One region of the Acetobacter papayae genome, then DNA from elsewhere that is predicted to be linked to it. Evidence: riboswitches for the same ligand, from Rfam matches in the RefSeq annotation. Region 1 holds a riboswitch; the other holds the start of a gene.
The links. Region 1 has a riboswitch for cobalamin ahead of ABF757_RS00870 (DUF1636 family protein). Riboswitches for the same ligand answer to the same signal wherever they lie in the genome.
Positions count from the first base shown of each region.

Region 2: linked by a shared signal. The riboswitch ahead of ABF757_RS01365 (TonB-dependent receptor) and the one ahead of ABF757_RS00870 (DUF1636 family protein) in region 1 are both predicted to bind cobalamin.

Region 1 is NZ_JBDNWF010000002.1:442-8,161, forward strand. Features, by position in the region: gene cbiB (adenosylcobinamide-phosphate synthase CbiB) at 1-839, shown strand, start outside; gene ABF757_RS00860 (cobyric acid synthase) at 805-2,256, opposite strand; gene cobO (cob(I)yrinic acid a,c-diamide adenosyltransferase) at 2,269-2,916, opposite strand; cobalamin riboswitch at 2,980-3,212, shown strand; gene ABF757_RS00870 (DUF1636 family protein) at 3,254-3,727, shown strand; gene cobW (cobalamin biosynthesis protein CobW) at 3,724-4,782, shown strand; gene cobN (cobaltochelatase subunit CobN) at 4,805-7,720, shown strand, end outside.
Region 2 is NZ_JBDNWF010000002.1:114,127-121,846, reverse strand. Features, by position in the region: gene sodC (superoxide dismutase[Cu-Zn]) at 91-633, opposite strand; gene ABF757_RS01370 (PepSY domain-containing protein) at 1,066-2,505, opposite strand; gene ABF757_RS01365 (TonB-dependent receptor) at 2,596-4,899, opposite strand; cobalamin riboswitch at 4,938-5,145, opposite strand; gene ABF757_RS01360 (arginase family protein) at 5,910-6,782, shown strand; gene ABF757_RS01355 (LysR family transcriptional regulator) at 6,829-7,719, opposite strand.

The DNA.
Region 1 (7,720 bases):
ACTGGAACCGTGACGCGCTCTCCCCTGTATTGCGCAGGCTTGCTGGTGTGGCAGTTGTGCTGGTTGTTACCGGTCTTGCCGGGGGCGTTGGTCTGGGTTTGTGCTTCTTGCTGCCTCATAACGGCCTGGGGGTTCTGGCAGGAGGGGGGCTGGCATGGCCTCTTCTAGCCGCTCGCTCGCTTTATGTGCATGTTCTGGCGGTTGTTCAGCCTTTGAGTGCGGGAGATATGCCCGGTGCGCGCAAGGCTGTGTCCATGATTGTGGGGCGAGACCCGAATGTGCTGGACAGTGCGGGCATTGCCCGCGCTGCGGCGGAAAGTCTGGCTGAAAATACGTCCGACGGCGTGGTGGCACCGTTATTCTGGGGTGTGCTGCTCGGTTTGCCCGGCCTTTATGCCTACAAAGCCATCAACACCATGGATTCCATGATTGCCAACCGTACGCCCCGCTACAGGCTGTTCGGGTGGGCCGCGGCGCGGGTGGATGATGTGGTGAATATTGCGCCTGCGCGGTTGTCTGGCGTTTTATACGCGCTCGCCAGCGCCGCTCCTTTACGGGCATTCAGGGTCATGCTGCGTGATGCCCGGCGGCATCGTTCCCCCAATGCAGGCTGGCCGGAAGCCGCCATGGCTGGTGGGTTGGGTATTCGTCTCTCCGGTCCACGCCTGTATGCGGAAGGTCCCAGCCGCGACCCATGGCTGAATGATGGAGCCCCTGACCCCACACCAACTGATCTGGCTGCCGGACTGGTTCTTTACCGGCGGGTTGTGTTGCTGGCGACGTTGTTTCTGCTGATACTGTTTTTTACCGGCAGCCCGCTATACGGAGCAGGCCGGTAACATCGACATGGCGCTCAATATGCACGGCTAGCGCATCGAGTGTTTGTTCCATTTTTTCCGAGTAGCGCAATGTGGAGGGCTGTCCGCCTAGCCCTGCGATAAAAGCGGCGCGGAAGCGATCATCCGTAAACAGGCCGTGGAGATAGGTGCCGCAGATAAGCCCATCCGCCGACTGAGCGCCCTCCGCCCTGCCCTGCACGGTAGCAAACGGGCGAAGTCGGTCTGGCCCCTCCGTCGTGCCGAGGTGAATTTCATAACCGCATACCGGTTGACCGCTGGCAGCGTGAACGGCCTCTACCCGTCTGACATGTTTTTCCGCCAGCATGGTGGTTTCGACATTGAGTAGGCCCAGACCGGGCATATTGCCAGCAGGCCCTTCCAGCCCAAGGGGGTCGCTTACACTATTACCCAGAATCTGGTAACCGCCGCAGATACCTAGAACATGCCCGCCCCGTCGCACATGGGCAGTAATATCGATATCCCAACCCTGACTGCGTATAAAATCCAGATCAAGGCGGGTATTTTTCGTGCCGGGCAGAATAATCAGGTCACAATCTCCTGCGATCGCCTGCCCCGGCGCTATCATGGTCAGGTCAATGGCGGGCTCCTGTGCCAGAGGGTCCAGATCATCAAAATTGGCAATGCGTGAGAGCATGGGCACAGCCACTTTTATACGCCCACCAGAAGAGGTTCTGCGCAGATCGAGCGCGTCTTCCGCCGGAAGGGTGCTAGCGGCCGCAAACCATGGCAGAACACCAAAACCCGGCCAGCCGGTTTTTTGACGGATCAGGGCATAACCGTCATCAAACAGGCTTGGGTCCCCACGAAATTTATTGACGATAAAGCCTTTTACCATGGCAGCGTCAGTTTCAGGCAGAACAGCCTGTGTGCCTATGATCTGGGCAATAACACCGCCTCGGTCGATATCCCCTACAAGAATGACCGGCACATTCGCCGCACAGGCAAACCCCATATTGGCAATATCATTCTGCCGCAGGTTGACCTCGGCCGGGCTTCCAGCTCCTTCAACCAGCACCAGATCATAGGCTTCATGCAGGCGATGAAAGCTTTCCAGAACGGCTGGCATGAGTGCTGGTTTGAGTAAGGCGTAGTCGCGCGCCTGAACGGTTGCGCGCACCTGCCCCTGTACCACAACCTGACTACCCCGGTCGGATTCAGGCTTGAGCAGCACGGGGTTCATGTCCGTATGGGGTTCAAGCCCGCAGGCCAGTGCCTGAAGGGCCTGCGCGCGGCCTATTTCGCCCCCATTGGCAGTAACGGCAGCATTATTGGACATATTCTGGGGTTTGAAAGGGGCAACACGCAGCCCCCTCCGCAGGGCGGCGCGTGCAAGCCCGGCAACGAACAGGGATTTGCCCACATTCGAGCCGGTGCCCTGAATCATCAGTGCGGGCATGGGTAGGCGTCCTTAAAACTCGACGCCGGGCTGCGCCTTGATCCCGGCGCGGAACGGATGCTTGAGCAGTGTCATTTCGGTAACCAGATCGGCCAGTTCAATTAGTTCCGGCTTTGCGTTGCGGCCAGTCAGCACGACATGGGTCAAAGGCGGCTTTTCTTCACGCAGGAAGGCCAGTACGTCTTCAATGGGCAGGTAGTCATACCGCAGGGCGATATTGATCTCGTCCAGCAAAACCATACGGATTTCTGGGTTGCGGATCAGCTCCTTGGCTTTTTCCCAACCACGGCGGGCTGCGGCGATATCGCGCGCCTTGTCCTGAGTTTCCCATGTGAACCCCTCGCCCATAGCGTAAAACTGGCAGAGTCCACCAAAATGCGTCTCGATCAGCCGCCGTTCGCCAGTATCCCATCCGCCCTTGATAAACTGCACGACAGCGCAGGGCATTTCATGGGCGATACAGCGCAGGATCATACCAAAACCGGATGAGGATTTGCCTTTGCCCGCCCCGGTATGGACGATCACGAGGCCTTTCTCCCCTTCCTTTGTGGCCATCATCCGATCCCGTGCGGCTTTGATGCGCGCCATTTTCTGTGCGTGCTGGGCGGCATCATCCGTGGTGGTGGGTTCGTTTTGAGGCTGGGTAGAAGATGTTGGCATGAGTACGGAAGCTTCCGGTCCTGTCTGAGAATAGGCTCCAGCTTGACAGATGCGGCCTGCTAGCTCAATCCACTCAGGCTGGTTCCTGCGTCTGCCACCATGGCGGACATGGGCGAAGAGGGAATGCAGAAAGAAAGTGGGCCTGCCCGCTCTCCATAACGCAGCCGCCCCCGCGACCGTCAGCAGATCAGGTTTCCCCCAGAGCCACTGAGCGCAGGTTCGGGAAGGCGGGGAGGCCATGGGGGTTCGCGCCCGGATCTGTCAGCCGGGAGACCTGCCAGCACGGATTGAACGGACAGCCGGGGTGCGCTGTGGCCGGATATTCAGCCCTGTGCGCATGTCATGCGGGCTGGGTCTTGCCATACCCACGCCCTGCCCCATGACAGACAAGGGCGCAGCACAGATGGCCGCAGAAACACCCTCCGCTCAGACAATCCTTTATGTCTGTTCAACCTGCCGGGCTGGCGTGGCTCCAATAGAGGGGCAGCCTGTGGCGGGTGCCCGCCTGCTCGCCGCCCTGCAGGATGCCCAGGAGGCTTCTTCGGTCGACGCCGAAGATAAGCCCCGTCCGGTTATTCGTGCGGTAGAATGTCTTTCTGCCTGTTCACGGGGCTGCGCCATAGCCCTCGCCCGACCCGGTTCATGGACCTATATCTATGGCAATCTGAGCGAGGCCGATGTGGCGGATATTCTGCTGGGCGCTCAGGGCTACATAGCCAGTGCCGATGGCATTCCACCGTGGCGTGAACGCCCTGTCATTTTCCGCAAGCAATGCGTTGCCCGTATTCCTCCACAGGAGATTGCACCATGAACACTCTTGCCAAAATTCCCGTTACGGTTGTCACCGGCTTTCTGGGGGCAGGAAAAACCACCCTTATCCGCCATCTGCTGCAAAACCCCGGCGGACGCAGGCTGGCCGTGCTGGTGAACGAATTCGGCACGGTGGGTGTGGATGGCGAAATCCTGCGGGCCTGTGCGGATGAAAACTGCCCCGAAAGCGCGATTGTGGAACTGGCCAATGGCTGTATCTGCTGCACTGTTGCAGATGATTTCATCCCTACGGTTGAACAGCTCATGGCCCTGCCTCAGAAGCCTGACCATATCCTGATTGAAACCTCGGGTCTGGCGCTACCCAAGCCGTTGCTCAAGGCATTTGACTGGCCCTCCATCCGCTCGCGCATTACCGTCGATGGCGTGATTGCTCTGGCCGATGCGGAAGCGGTGGCAGTCGGGCGTTTTGCTCCCGACCCCGCCGCAGTGGACGCCCAGCGTGCGCAGGATGACAGTCTCGACCACGAAACCCCTCTGGCCGAAGTGTTTGAAGACCAGATTGCCTGTGCTGACCTCGTGCTGTTGACCAAGGCCGACCTTGTGGATGAGGCAACGCTGGAAGCCGCGCGTGCGGTTATTCTGGCCGAAGCGCCGCGCCCCCTGCCCGTTCTGCCCGTCCGTGATGGTGCGATTGACCCCACCGTTATTCTGGGCCTGAACGCAGCGGCGGAAGATGATCTGGCCGCCCGTCCCTCGCACCATGATGGTGAGGATGAACACGAACATGAGGATTTCGACAGCACGGTCGTAACCCTGCCCGAGATTGATGACCCCGAGGCATTGGCTCAGGCGATTATCCGCCTTGCACGCGAACAGGATATTCTGCGCGTCAAGGGGTATGTCGCGGTTCGGGGTAAACCCATGCGGCTTCTGGTTCAGGCTGTAGGGGCCAGAGTGCGCCACCAGTTTGACCAGCCATGGGGCAATCGCCCGCGTGAGGGGCGCCTTGTGGTTATTGCCGAGCATGACCATCTGAACCCGCAGGCCGTGCAGGCTGTTCTGCTCGGCGCGACCGCGCAGATACAGGCGGGCTGAAGCACAGGCGGGGCTAAGGGTAATGCATGTTATCTTCCGGGAAAACCGTGGCCTTGACGGGCTGGAGAATGCCACGGATCTCGGCCAGAGCCCTGCCCCGCTTGTTGTCCTGTCCTTTTCAGACAGTGACCTGAGTGCCTTTGCGGCAGGCTGGCAGGTTGGACAGGGCTCCCTGCCCGCGTTGCGCCTTGCCAACCTTGCCGCCCTTAAACATCCCCTGAGTGTCGATACCTATATCGAGCGTACTCTCGCCAACAGCAGGGCGGTGCTGGTGCGGCTGATTGGCGGCGCGGGATACTGGCGCTACGGGCTGGAACAGCTCAACGCTCTGGCCCGCTCTACCGGCATGGCGCTGGCTGTTATCCCTGCTGATGGCAGGGCTGACCCGACACTGGATGAGTTTTCGACCGTTCCTGCCGAAAGCCTGCGTAATCTTGCCCGGCTGTGTGACACAGGTGGGGCAGAGGCAGCCCATGCCGCACTCTGCTTGTTGGCGCAAACTGCAGGCATGCCCGCGCCGCCTGTGGCCCCAGTGCCTGTTATCCCGGATTATGGTTGGTACCAGCCCGGTATGGGCGTTATGCCTGCCCCGCCCGAGGGAGACCGCCCGCTTGCGGTTGTCGTATTCTATCGAGCGTATCTGACCAGTGCTGACACGGCACCCATTGATGCGCTGATAGAGGCCCTGCAAGTGCGTGGGTTTCGTGTCGCGGGTCTGTTTGCCCCCTCTCTTAAGGGAGCCGCAGCTCCATGGCTCCGTGCGGCACTTAGGCAGGCCAGCCCGGCCGTTATTGTCAACGCCACGGCTTTTTCCGGGCAGGATGCAGGGGGCTCTTCTCCACTGGATGCGCCGGGTTGCCCGGTTTTTCAGATCGCTCTTGCCACCAGCAGCCAGCAGGATTGGCAAGACGCCGAGCGTGGGCTTTCCCCAGCAGATCTGGCCATGCACGTTGTTCTGCCGGAAGTGGACGGGCGGATCATGGCTGGTGTTGCCAGCTTCAAGGCGCTGGAAACACCGGACGAGGCGCTCCAGTTCGCCCGGGCCATACATCAGCCTGTTCCTGACCGGATCGCGGCCATTGCGGACAAGGTGGCAGCTTGGCACAGGCTCGCCGTAACGCCTGCCCACCAGCGCGCCGTGGCGTTCGTGCTTTCCACCTACCCGGGCCGAACAGACCAGATGGCCCATGCCGTGGGGCTGGATGCCCTTGCCTCAACCGAGGCCATGCTGGAAACGCTGGCGGCGGAAGGCTATACACTTGCACAGGCGGGCGAGCCTCTGGCCACGGCCCTGTCAAGGCAGGAAGCCACATGGTCAGTCTCTGCATACAAGGCAGCACTTAAACGCTTGCCCGCTCTCCTGCGGGAGCAGCTTGAGCAGGTCTGGGGCGCGCCGGAGCACGACCCTGTCGTGCGCGATGGCATGTTTCACTTCGCGCTCACGCGCAGGGGCCGCATGTTGGTGGCTCTTCAGCCCGAACGCGGTCGTCATGCCGAGCGCGATGCGGATTATCACGACACCGCCCGTGTGCCTTGCCATGCGTATGTGGCGTTTTATCTCTGGCTGCATGAGCATGGCCTGCATGCTCTGGTGCATGTTGGCGCGCATGGCACGTTGGAGTGGTTGCCGGGCAAGGCTGTTGCCCTGTCGCAAACTTGCTGGCCGGAAGTGCTCTGCGGGGCCATGCCTGTCATTTATCCGTTTATCGTCAACGATCCCGGCGAGGCTGCACAGGCCCGACGGCGGATCGGGGCTCTTACCCTCGGACATCTGCCTCCCGCTATGGTGCAGGCCAATGTGCCAGAAAGTCTGTTGCATCTTGAACGGTTGCTGGACGAATACGCCACAGCCGATGGTCTGGACCCGGCTCGCCGCAACCGTCTTATCCCCCTTATCCGGGCAGAAGCCCGTGCTACTGGCGTGGAGGCTGATCTGGGGCTGGATACTGCGGCAAGCCCGGCAGAAGCCATGGTGCGGATCGACCGCTTTGTCTGCGACCTGAAAGAAAGCCAGTTTGGCGATGGCCTGCATGTTTACGGACAGGGCGAAGGCGAAAACCATGGCCTTGTGCGCGCACTGGCGGGCTTGCGGGTTGAAGCCGGGCCATCAGGCTCGCCCGCACGGGGGCGGACGGATGTTCTACCCACAGGGCGCAACCTGTATGCTGTGGACCCCCGCGCCGTGCCCAGCCGCGCGGCGCATGCGCAGGGGGTAAAGCTGGCGGAGGAACTGCTCCGCCGTCATTTGCAGGACCATGGAGACTGGCCAAAAGGGCTGGTTATCGATCTGTGGGGTTCCGCGACCATGCGCACGGCGGGGGAAGAATTCTCCATGGCGCTGCATCTTGCCGGGCTTGCCCCCATGTGGGAGCCGGGTTCGGAACGGGTATCGGGGTTTGAAATCCTGCCGCCCGTGCTGCTGGAGCGGCCCCGGATTGATGTCACACTGCGCGTATCGGGCCTTTTCAGGGATGTTTTTCCTGATCTGGCGCGGTTGTTCGATGTCGCAACCCGCGCGCTGGCCGAGCGTACGGGCGAGGATATGCTCAATAATCCTTACCGTCAGAGCGCGCCTCGTGTTTTTGGCCCGCGCCCCGGCACCTATGGTCTGGCCATGGAGGACCCGGCAGAACGGTTTGATGAGCAGAGCCGACAGGCTACGGGTGAAGCGTGGCTGAAAGCCTCTGAATGGAGCATGGACGCCACAGGCGCCATAAAGCGTGACCGCGCAGCGCTGGAAGAGCGGCTGCGGACGGCTGATACCTTCACCCATATTCAGGACCTGCCCGAAATGGATCTGTTGCTGGCCCGCGATTATGCTGCCCATGAAGGTGGATTTTCGGCGGCTATGGCGGCTCTGGGGCATGCTCAGCCTGCACTGTACCACCTTGATACAACCCGTGCCGGAGCACCACAGGCCCGTATTCTGGGCGAGGAA
Region 2 (7,720 bases), 110 kb from region 1:
GCAATTTCTACGGCTGCCACATCTTTCGCTGGCCTCAGCCTGAAGGCGGATGAGGCCAGCTTTATAAGCATGGAAGCCGCCATCAGGCCTTTATTTGGCCAGAACCGCGCAGGCAACGCGATCTCCAGCGCCGCCAATAGGCTGGGTCTGGTAGTCATCGGGTTTGGCGTGGATCACGAGGGACGAGCCATCTGCATCCAGCAGGGCAGGGCGCCCACCATTACCGTTGACGGAAACGAGGGGCGAATACAGTTCTACCGTCACGCTACCATCTGTTGCGACATAGATGTTCGGCAGGTCGCCTGAATCGTTGGCATCGGCGTTCAGCAGACCATGCACTGGCTTGGTTACGCCATGTGGGTGGATATGCCCGCCAGCACTTTTGAAGCTGGGTGGCGTGCAATCGCCCTTTTCATGAAAATGCACGCCATGCCAGCCGGGCGTAAGGCCGGTTGCAGCAATGCGCAGGATAACACCTTTGGGCGCCTCGGTAATTTCTACCGTGCCATGCGTTGCACCGTCGCTGCCTTTGATGTCGCCCGTGAGCTTATCTGCCGCCCAAGCAGATGCCGGTAAAGCGAGCAGCCCAAGACTGAGAGCGGCGAACCGGTTTTTCCACGAATTCCTTATCATTTTCATCTCTTTCAATGTAGCGTGGGATAGTGGAGAGGCCAAGCCCCGTGTTCTTTCAAATGCGACCCTGTTGCACATGTTACCTGCTGGCTTAACATTTTCCAGACCCTGATGTTCCTCAATCAAGGAATATTGTGTGGAACCTCTCTCACAAGAGTTCAGGTGACCCGGCATGGCGGCTTGCGGAAGTCGTTAAAATCAGTCGTTCAGGCTATCTATCTGTGCCTTTAGGGAAGGGATGGGAAGTTGGAGCAGAAAGGCGCATTTCGGTATTTTTTGATTTTGGAACAATCGTAATACTGATAACCGGTCTGTTTTGTGGGGCGGTAAACGTCACACTGCGACTGAAACACGGCTACCGGCTTTAGGATACGCACTGGAGGAGGATAAGGCTCCAGCAGCGGAACAGGACTAAAGCAGAAAGCGGGCTGCTCAGGATGAACGCGTCTTGCGCCAGAGCAGAATAAAGCGTCGAATTCCGATCACCATCCCTGCTAGATACAGAACAAACACACCGCTCAGGAGCGGAAATACCACCCATAACCGGGCAGAGGCCGTTCTGAGCCAAGGCAGAAAATTGATGTCATGTGGGCCGTATACGAACCAGCGTGAATATCTGGCGGGAGTATCGAAAGCCGCCTGCACTGCGCCTGTCTGGGCATCCACATAAAAGAGCACGCCATTATCCGCAGTAAGACGAATGACAGGAAAATGGCGCGGATGCGTTGAACGGTTGAAATAATATGAATCAGGTGTGGTAAGTAGACGGGCAGATTGGCCTAGTGTGCTGGTTTCCAGTGGTGTGGGGGTTAGATTGTCATCCAGACGTTCACGGTGCCCCTTGCCATCAGTAACAGCCAGAAAGATGCGCCCATCCAGAAACACACCGCGTATATCTATCCAGCCCGTTGTTCTATAAGCCGCAATGCGCTCCAGAAGAAGCTGGAGTTCAGAACCACTAATGCTGCCCGTAACATGCACGGGATCCAGCCTGTCCTTATCGCTTGCAAACAGGCCTGCGGGGGTCATGGTCAGAAAGCCTGTCGTGATCCACGATAATGCGAGGATACCAAACAGCATGCCGAAAAAATGGTGCCCCAGATGCCAGCGCCGATAAGCGGAAAACGGCCAGCGGCGTCTCAGGCACAGACAACCGATAAACAGGCCGGTTACTGTTAAAAAAATGCCAGCACCCGATAAAACAATGACCACTGTTTTCCAGACCGGTGGGTGACGCCGCAGAACAGCCGGGTAAAGCCAGTGAGGAATAGCCCCCACCCACGCCCATGCACGTGATACTTTGTCGGTTGCCTGTACAACATCACCTGTTACGGGCGAGACATACACGACAAGCCGCGCAGGGCCGGGAAAGCGGAAGCGTTCAAAACCCTGCTGGTGGGCTGGGGTATCCAGAACCCATTGGTCATCCGTTGTTATGCCATCAAACACAGGCGCGTTTTGCACACCCAACAGGGCGGCATAGGCCTGTGCGCTAATACTGGCTTCCTGAAAAGGAATACTGCTTGTCTGCCCCGTTCGCAGATCGACAGCGAATGGTGTGCCTGTCACTGGAAACAGTGTGAGCACCGGTTCGGCTCCCACCATCCCAAGCCGAAAGGACTGGAACCGTGAACCCGGTTCCATGAGTGATGGAACCATGGGCAAGGAGGGGGGCAGCAGCAGAGGCGCATGCCCCACCAGTTCAGTGCCCGCAATCGGGGTTGGCCATGGCCGCCATAACATCACTATGCCGGACAGGCACCATGAGAGCATCAACACCCCCATGAGCAGACCAAGCCAGCGGTGGATCAGATATAGGGTCCGCAGGCATTTTTTGCGCATGGAGATAGGCCGGGGGGAAAGCGTGGTCATAACCTGTTTTCCCCTAGGGAATCAGCGCCTTTGCTGCATCTCAAGCATGCGGCAAAGACTACCATCATATCCGGTTCAGGATGATGGTCGTTAGAAACCAGCCTGAACACTGATAGAGAAAGAACGTGGCGCGCCCAGCAACACCTGATTGGAGTAGCTCGTATCCGCCCACTGGATAAAGTATTTGTTGCCAATATTATCTATGCGCCCGTACACGGTTACCCCTTTGTAGGCATGCCATGCCGCAAAGACATTAACGGTCGCATATTGCTTGAGTGTAAGCGTATTGGCGTAATCCCCCTTGCGGGCAGAGACATAGCGAACGCCCGCACCAAGGTCGAGCGGAAGATCCTGCACCCGCGACCAGACCGCCCAAGCATTGGCCGTAACCGCAGGCACATTAGGCACCTCGTTACCTGAGGCATCAACCGAAGCACTGGGATGAAATGAACCATAGCGGGAATAGGTGTAGGCCACATTACCCGAAAAGCTCCAGTGGCGGTTGAGCGCAAGATCGCCCTGCCACTCCAGCCCGCGCGATGTCTGCACACCTGCAGTAGCTACGGTATCAAGGCCCGTAGCAACCAGCATACGGGTGCGCCGGATATCGTACAGCGCCAGTGTGGTTGTTACACGTCCGCCCCATGCAGTGGCCTTAATGCCGATTTCGCCCTGACGCGAATGGCTCAGCCGTGTGAATTGGCCACTATTGACCAGAAAAATATTGGAGCCCGGGGGGTCTTCTCCTGTCGTATAGATGCCATACACGCTGATGTTTTTTGTAATGTCAAAAACCGGACCAATGCGGAAATTGTTGGGGTTGTAATTTCCCTTGAAACTTGTTGAGGCGTTGTAACTACCGTTCTGGTTATAGTTCTGCCGGTCAAGCGATAGCCAGTCGTAACGGAATCCACCGACCAAACGCAGGTTGTCGCGAATACTCAGTACATCTTCAAGAAACAACCCGGCCTGCACCATCGTGGTCGGGGATTTTCTATAGGGGTATTCTCCTGCAAAATTTCCCAAAGCGGTTTGTTCGGGGTTGGCGAGAGAAACACTGTCCGCGTAATCCGCATCGGGAAAACCCCGATTGCGGATGAAGCGCAGGTAATAGGCATCTCCTCCGAGCGTAAAGCGGTTTTTCATGCCCAAAATCGTGGAATCAAAACGGGCATACAGGCTATCTCCAACCTGATGCTGGCTCTGGAACACGTAAAACCTGTCTCGTGCGATCCGCCCAGGTGTAATGGCGTTGCCGTTTGCATCCACACTGCCAGCACCATTGATATAGCTCAGGCTTTCGGCATTGTTCCAAAGCCGTTTGGAATAGATAAAGTAACTGCTGTTGTGAATGAGAAGGGAAGGCGTAACCTGCCATTGCAGGTGGAGTGTTGGCGTGGCATTGACCGAACTGGCCTGAGCATTGCGCACGTTATAATACTGCCACATGGAAGACTTGGTTATGCCCAGCCCCTTTGTGGAGCTTAACAGACCGCCTACGCCCCCCCCTGTCTGGGAAAGATCAACCAGTGGCGTGCCATAATAGGTGGACAAGCGATCAGTCAGATAGTCCATGCTCAGGCGGGCACTGAATTTTTCGCTCGGCTTCCACAAAATGGTGGTGGTAAAGTCGTTCGAGTGAGGGTCTGCTCCTTTGACATAACCATCGGACGATGTGCGGCTGAAATCGGTGCGGATAGCCAGTGTTTTCGTAATGGGGATGGAGCCACCTATCCCGGCATTCCATGTGTTGAAACTGCCGTAGGAAACCAGCGCATTGGCGTGGGCCGCATCAAGGGCCGGGTCACGTGTGCGCATATCTTCCGTACCACCCACGGCCCCCTGACCATAAAGAACGGAAGCCGGCCCTTTTAAAATCTGTACGCTTTCCAGATTAAAACTGTTCTGAGGGCGGTTCACCATCGTGGTTGGGCCAAAATAGATCCCATCACGCAGAACCAGAATCTGGTTGCCGGTGAAGCCGCGCATCATCAACTGGCTCGGGCTCCCAGGCGACCCGCCCGAGGTCACGCCGGGGGCGCTATCGGCAGCATCTTCCGCCTGTGCATAGCCACGCTGCATCATCAGATCATGAGAGATGACATTGATTGTAGCCGGTGAATGCTGGATAGACAGGCCCAGTTTACCCCCAATGGCCGGCACCATCTTGAGCATGGGCGTTTTGCCGTAAGTCGTGACTTCTTCTGGCTCTCCCCGCCACAAGGTCGTATTTTTTTTATGGACCGGAGGCTTTGCCTTTTTTTCCTGTGCGGACGCGGCACAGACAGGCGAAAAAGAACTGGCGCCAATAAGGATCAGGCCAAGGACAGAAGATACGGCACGCACGGCTGGTTGCTCCGACAGAACGTCACCACGATGGAAACGATGGAGCATCGTCTCGCCCCCGACACACCCCGTTCGGCAGCTTCGTCCGTGACTTGCACGCCATGGCAGGTCTCCTGGCTTGCCGGTCTTCAGCATGCCGGAGCCTTCCCGTGCTCTTTGCAGAGACAGCAGTGGCGCATGTTCCGGCAGCCTCACGGCTTACAGTTGCGGGGGCAGCACCGGCCTGTAACCGGTTTCCCTCTTAGCTTCCTGTATGACTTGCATACAACAAGAACCATGACAGGCGCATGCTAAACAGGAAAAGATCGAACCCTGTCAATAGAAATATTGTGTAAATATGTTTTGCAACATCTGTTATCCCGATAACCGGGAAAAACCTGCTTCGCGATACCTTTTCTACCCGACCAGACGGGATAGAGCACGAAACGTGTCGCATGTTTCGCCACAAGCCAGTGTGGCAAGGCTGCAAAGCTTCTGCAACAGACAACCATGACCAGCACAATGTCGATCGTCTTGATCTGCTTTTGCTGCCGGGCCGCAATCTCTTAGGGGTGAAGGCACTGGGGGTAAATATCCAGACTCTCCACTGGCACGGGTATGTCATCAGGATTGCACCTCCAAGTTGCAGGGGCACACTCCATTTTGCATGCGCAGGAGATGATCAATGTGATGCAAAAGGTGGAGGAGCGCATTCCAACCGAAAGGCTCTGGGTTAACCCGGATGGCCAAAACATTTATATAAGCTGTCTGTCCTGCGGTTATCGGGCACGGTCTTTTCTATTGCCGAGCATTCAAGAGAGAGCTGTTTGCATTCTCTAGAATAAGAATGTGTGCGATACTATAGGTTATTCAGTAAAGATGATTGTGAAATATTTTCATTAATATATATATCTTTCAATTACCATTCACTCATGAAATATTATCAGAACAAAGGCGCTGGAATGCGAATACTGACAGTAAGCCTTATCATGTTCAGGACATTGCGCTCAGGGTTTTTCAACTGCGGTGTCTTCTTGAAAAGATAGTCAAACATTCTTTATTATTTTGAGAGATATCCCGTGTCGAAGCAGGACAGCAGCACACTTCGCCTTGTTTTTCCGCAATGGCAGGGTGGTGACAATCCGCCTTATTATCTTGGAGCCAGACTGCTGGCATGGCTGGCTCCTCCCGCTAAGGGGCCTGTAGAAGAAGTGCCAGTCGATGTTCCAACGGATACACCGCTGCTGCTAGAAAATGACATGTGTGGCCGGAGTGTTCTTGTAAAACAGATCCATAATGCCCAGCACATCATAGAACGGCATAATCCCGCATCCATTGCCGTTCTTGGTGGAGACTGCCTTGTGTCTTTGGTTCCGTTCGCATGGTTGGCCGAAAAATACGGCGAAAAGCTCGGCATCCTCTGGATCGACACACATCCGGATGTGCAGACACCTGCGCAGTATAAAAATGCGCATGCTCATGTGCTGGGAGCCCTGACGGGCCATGGCGATCAAGACCTGACCAGTGCTATAAAAAAGCCAGTAGGCGCAAAAAATATCATGATTGCGGGTATTCACGATCCATTACCCTATGAGGCCGAGTTTATTGCAGAACACGGGATACACACCTGTTCACCGCAACTGGTTCGTGATGGTGCTCAACCCGTTATGCAATGGCTCAATCAGAGTGGGATAGACGTGCTGGCCATTCATCTCGATCTGGATGTTCTGGATCCTCATAATTTTCGTTCGGTATTGTTTGCAAAGCCGGGCCGAGGCAAGCATGATTTTGGAGATGTCGCCGAAGGAAAACTGAATATTCCTGATGTCCTTAAACTTGTTAAGGCAGTCATGACGGAAAAGCAGGTTGTCGGCATGACAATTGCTGAACATCTACCATGGGACGCGCTGAATCTTCAGGAAATGATGAAACAGCTTCCGTTGCTCGGCTAACCCCACCGGCCTACCTATGAAGGCTCACGTATGAACCTTCATGGAGCTATTTCATTTTCATGTCTTCAATGAAAAGGGATAGGGGCATGGCATGTTGTGCATGCCGTGGATAAAAAAGATGAAAACCCACATGGGTCAGGGAGAATTTTTCCAGTACAGGAATGAGTTCTCCTGTCTGAATATAGGGTTGAGCAACAATTTTTGGGATATAGGCAAGGCCTATGCCATCAAGACAGGCATCACGCGTGGCAAAAACCGTGTTGCAGATAAATTGTCCAGTCGGCTGAAATTTAAAGTTTTTCCCATTCTGTCTGAAGCGCCAGCTATAAATTTTTCCATGCGTCGGCAGCCGAATGCCAATACAGTTGTGCTCGGCAAGGGCGCTCGGTTTTTTTGGCAAAGCGTGCGTTTTAAAATAGGCAGGGGAACCGATAACGGTAAATTCGATATCAGGTGATATGGGAACAGACGCCATCCCATGTGTTACCATTTCTCCGAGCCTTACGCCCGCATCGAAGGATTCATCAACAATATCGACCAGTCGCAGGTCGGTAGAGACTTCGATTGTGATCTCAGGGTATTTTTTCAGAAATTCAGCAATCCGAGGCCGCAGAAAAAACGACAAGGATTCTTCGGTTACAGTCAGGCGTAGCGTGCCTCTGGGGGATTTTCGGAACTCATCCAGGCTGGATAGCCTGTTCTCGATTTCATCGAACAGGGGACGAATGGTTTGTAAAAGATATTCCCCCGCACTGGTCGGAACAACACGCCGGGTTGTTCTGGTCAGGAGTGTCACACCAAGCCGTTCTTCCAGCAACCGCATTGTATGGCTCAGGGCTGATGGCGTAACACCTCTACGGGCTGCGGCGCGTGTAAAGCTCCTTTCCTGTGCAACAGCAAGAAAGGAAAGGAGTTCGTTGAAATTCTCGCGCGACATT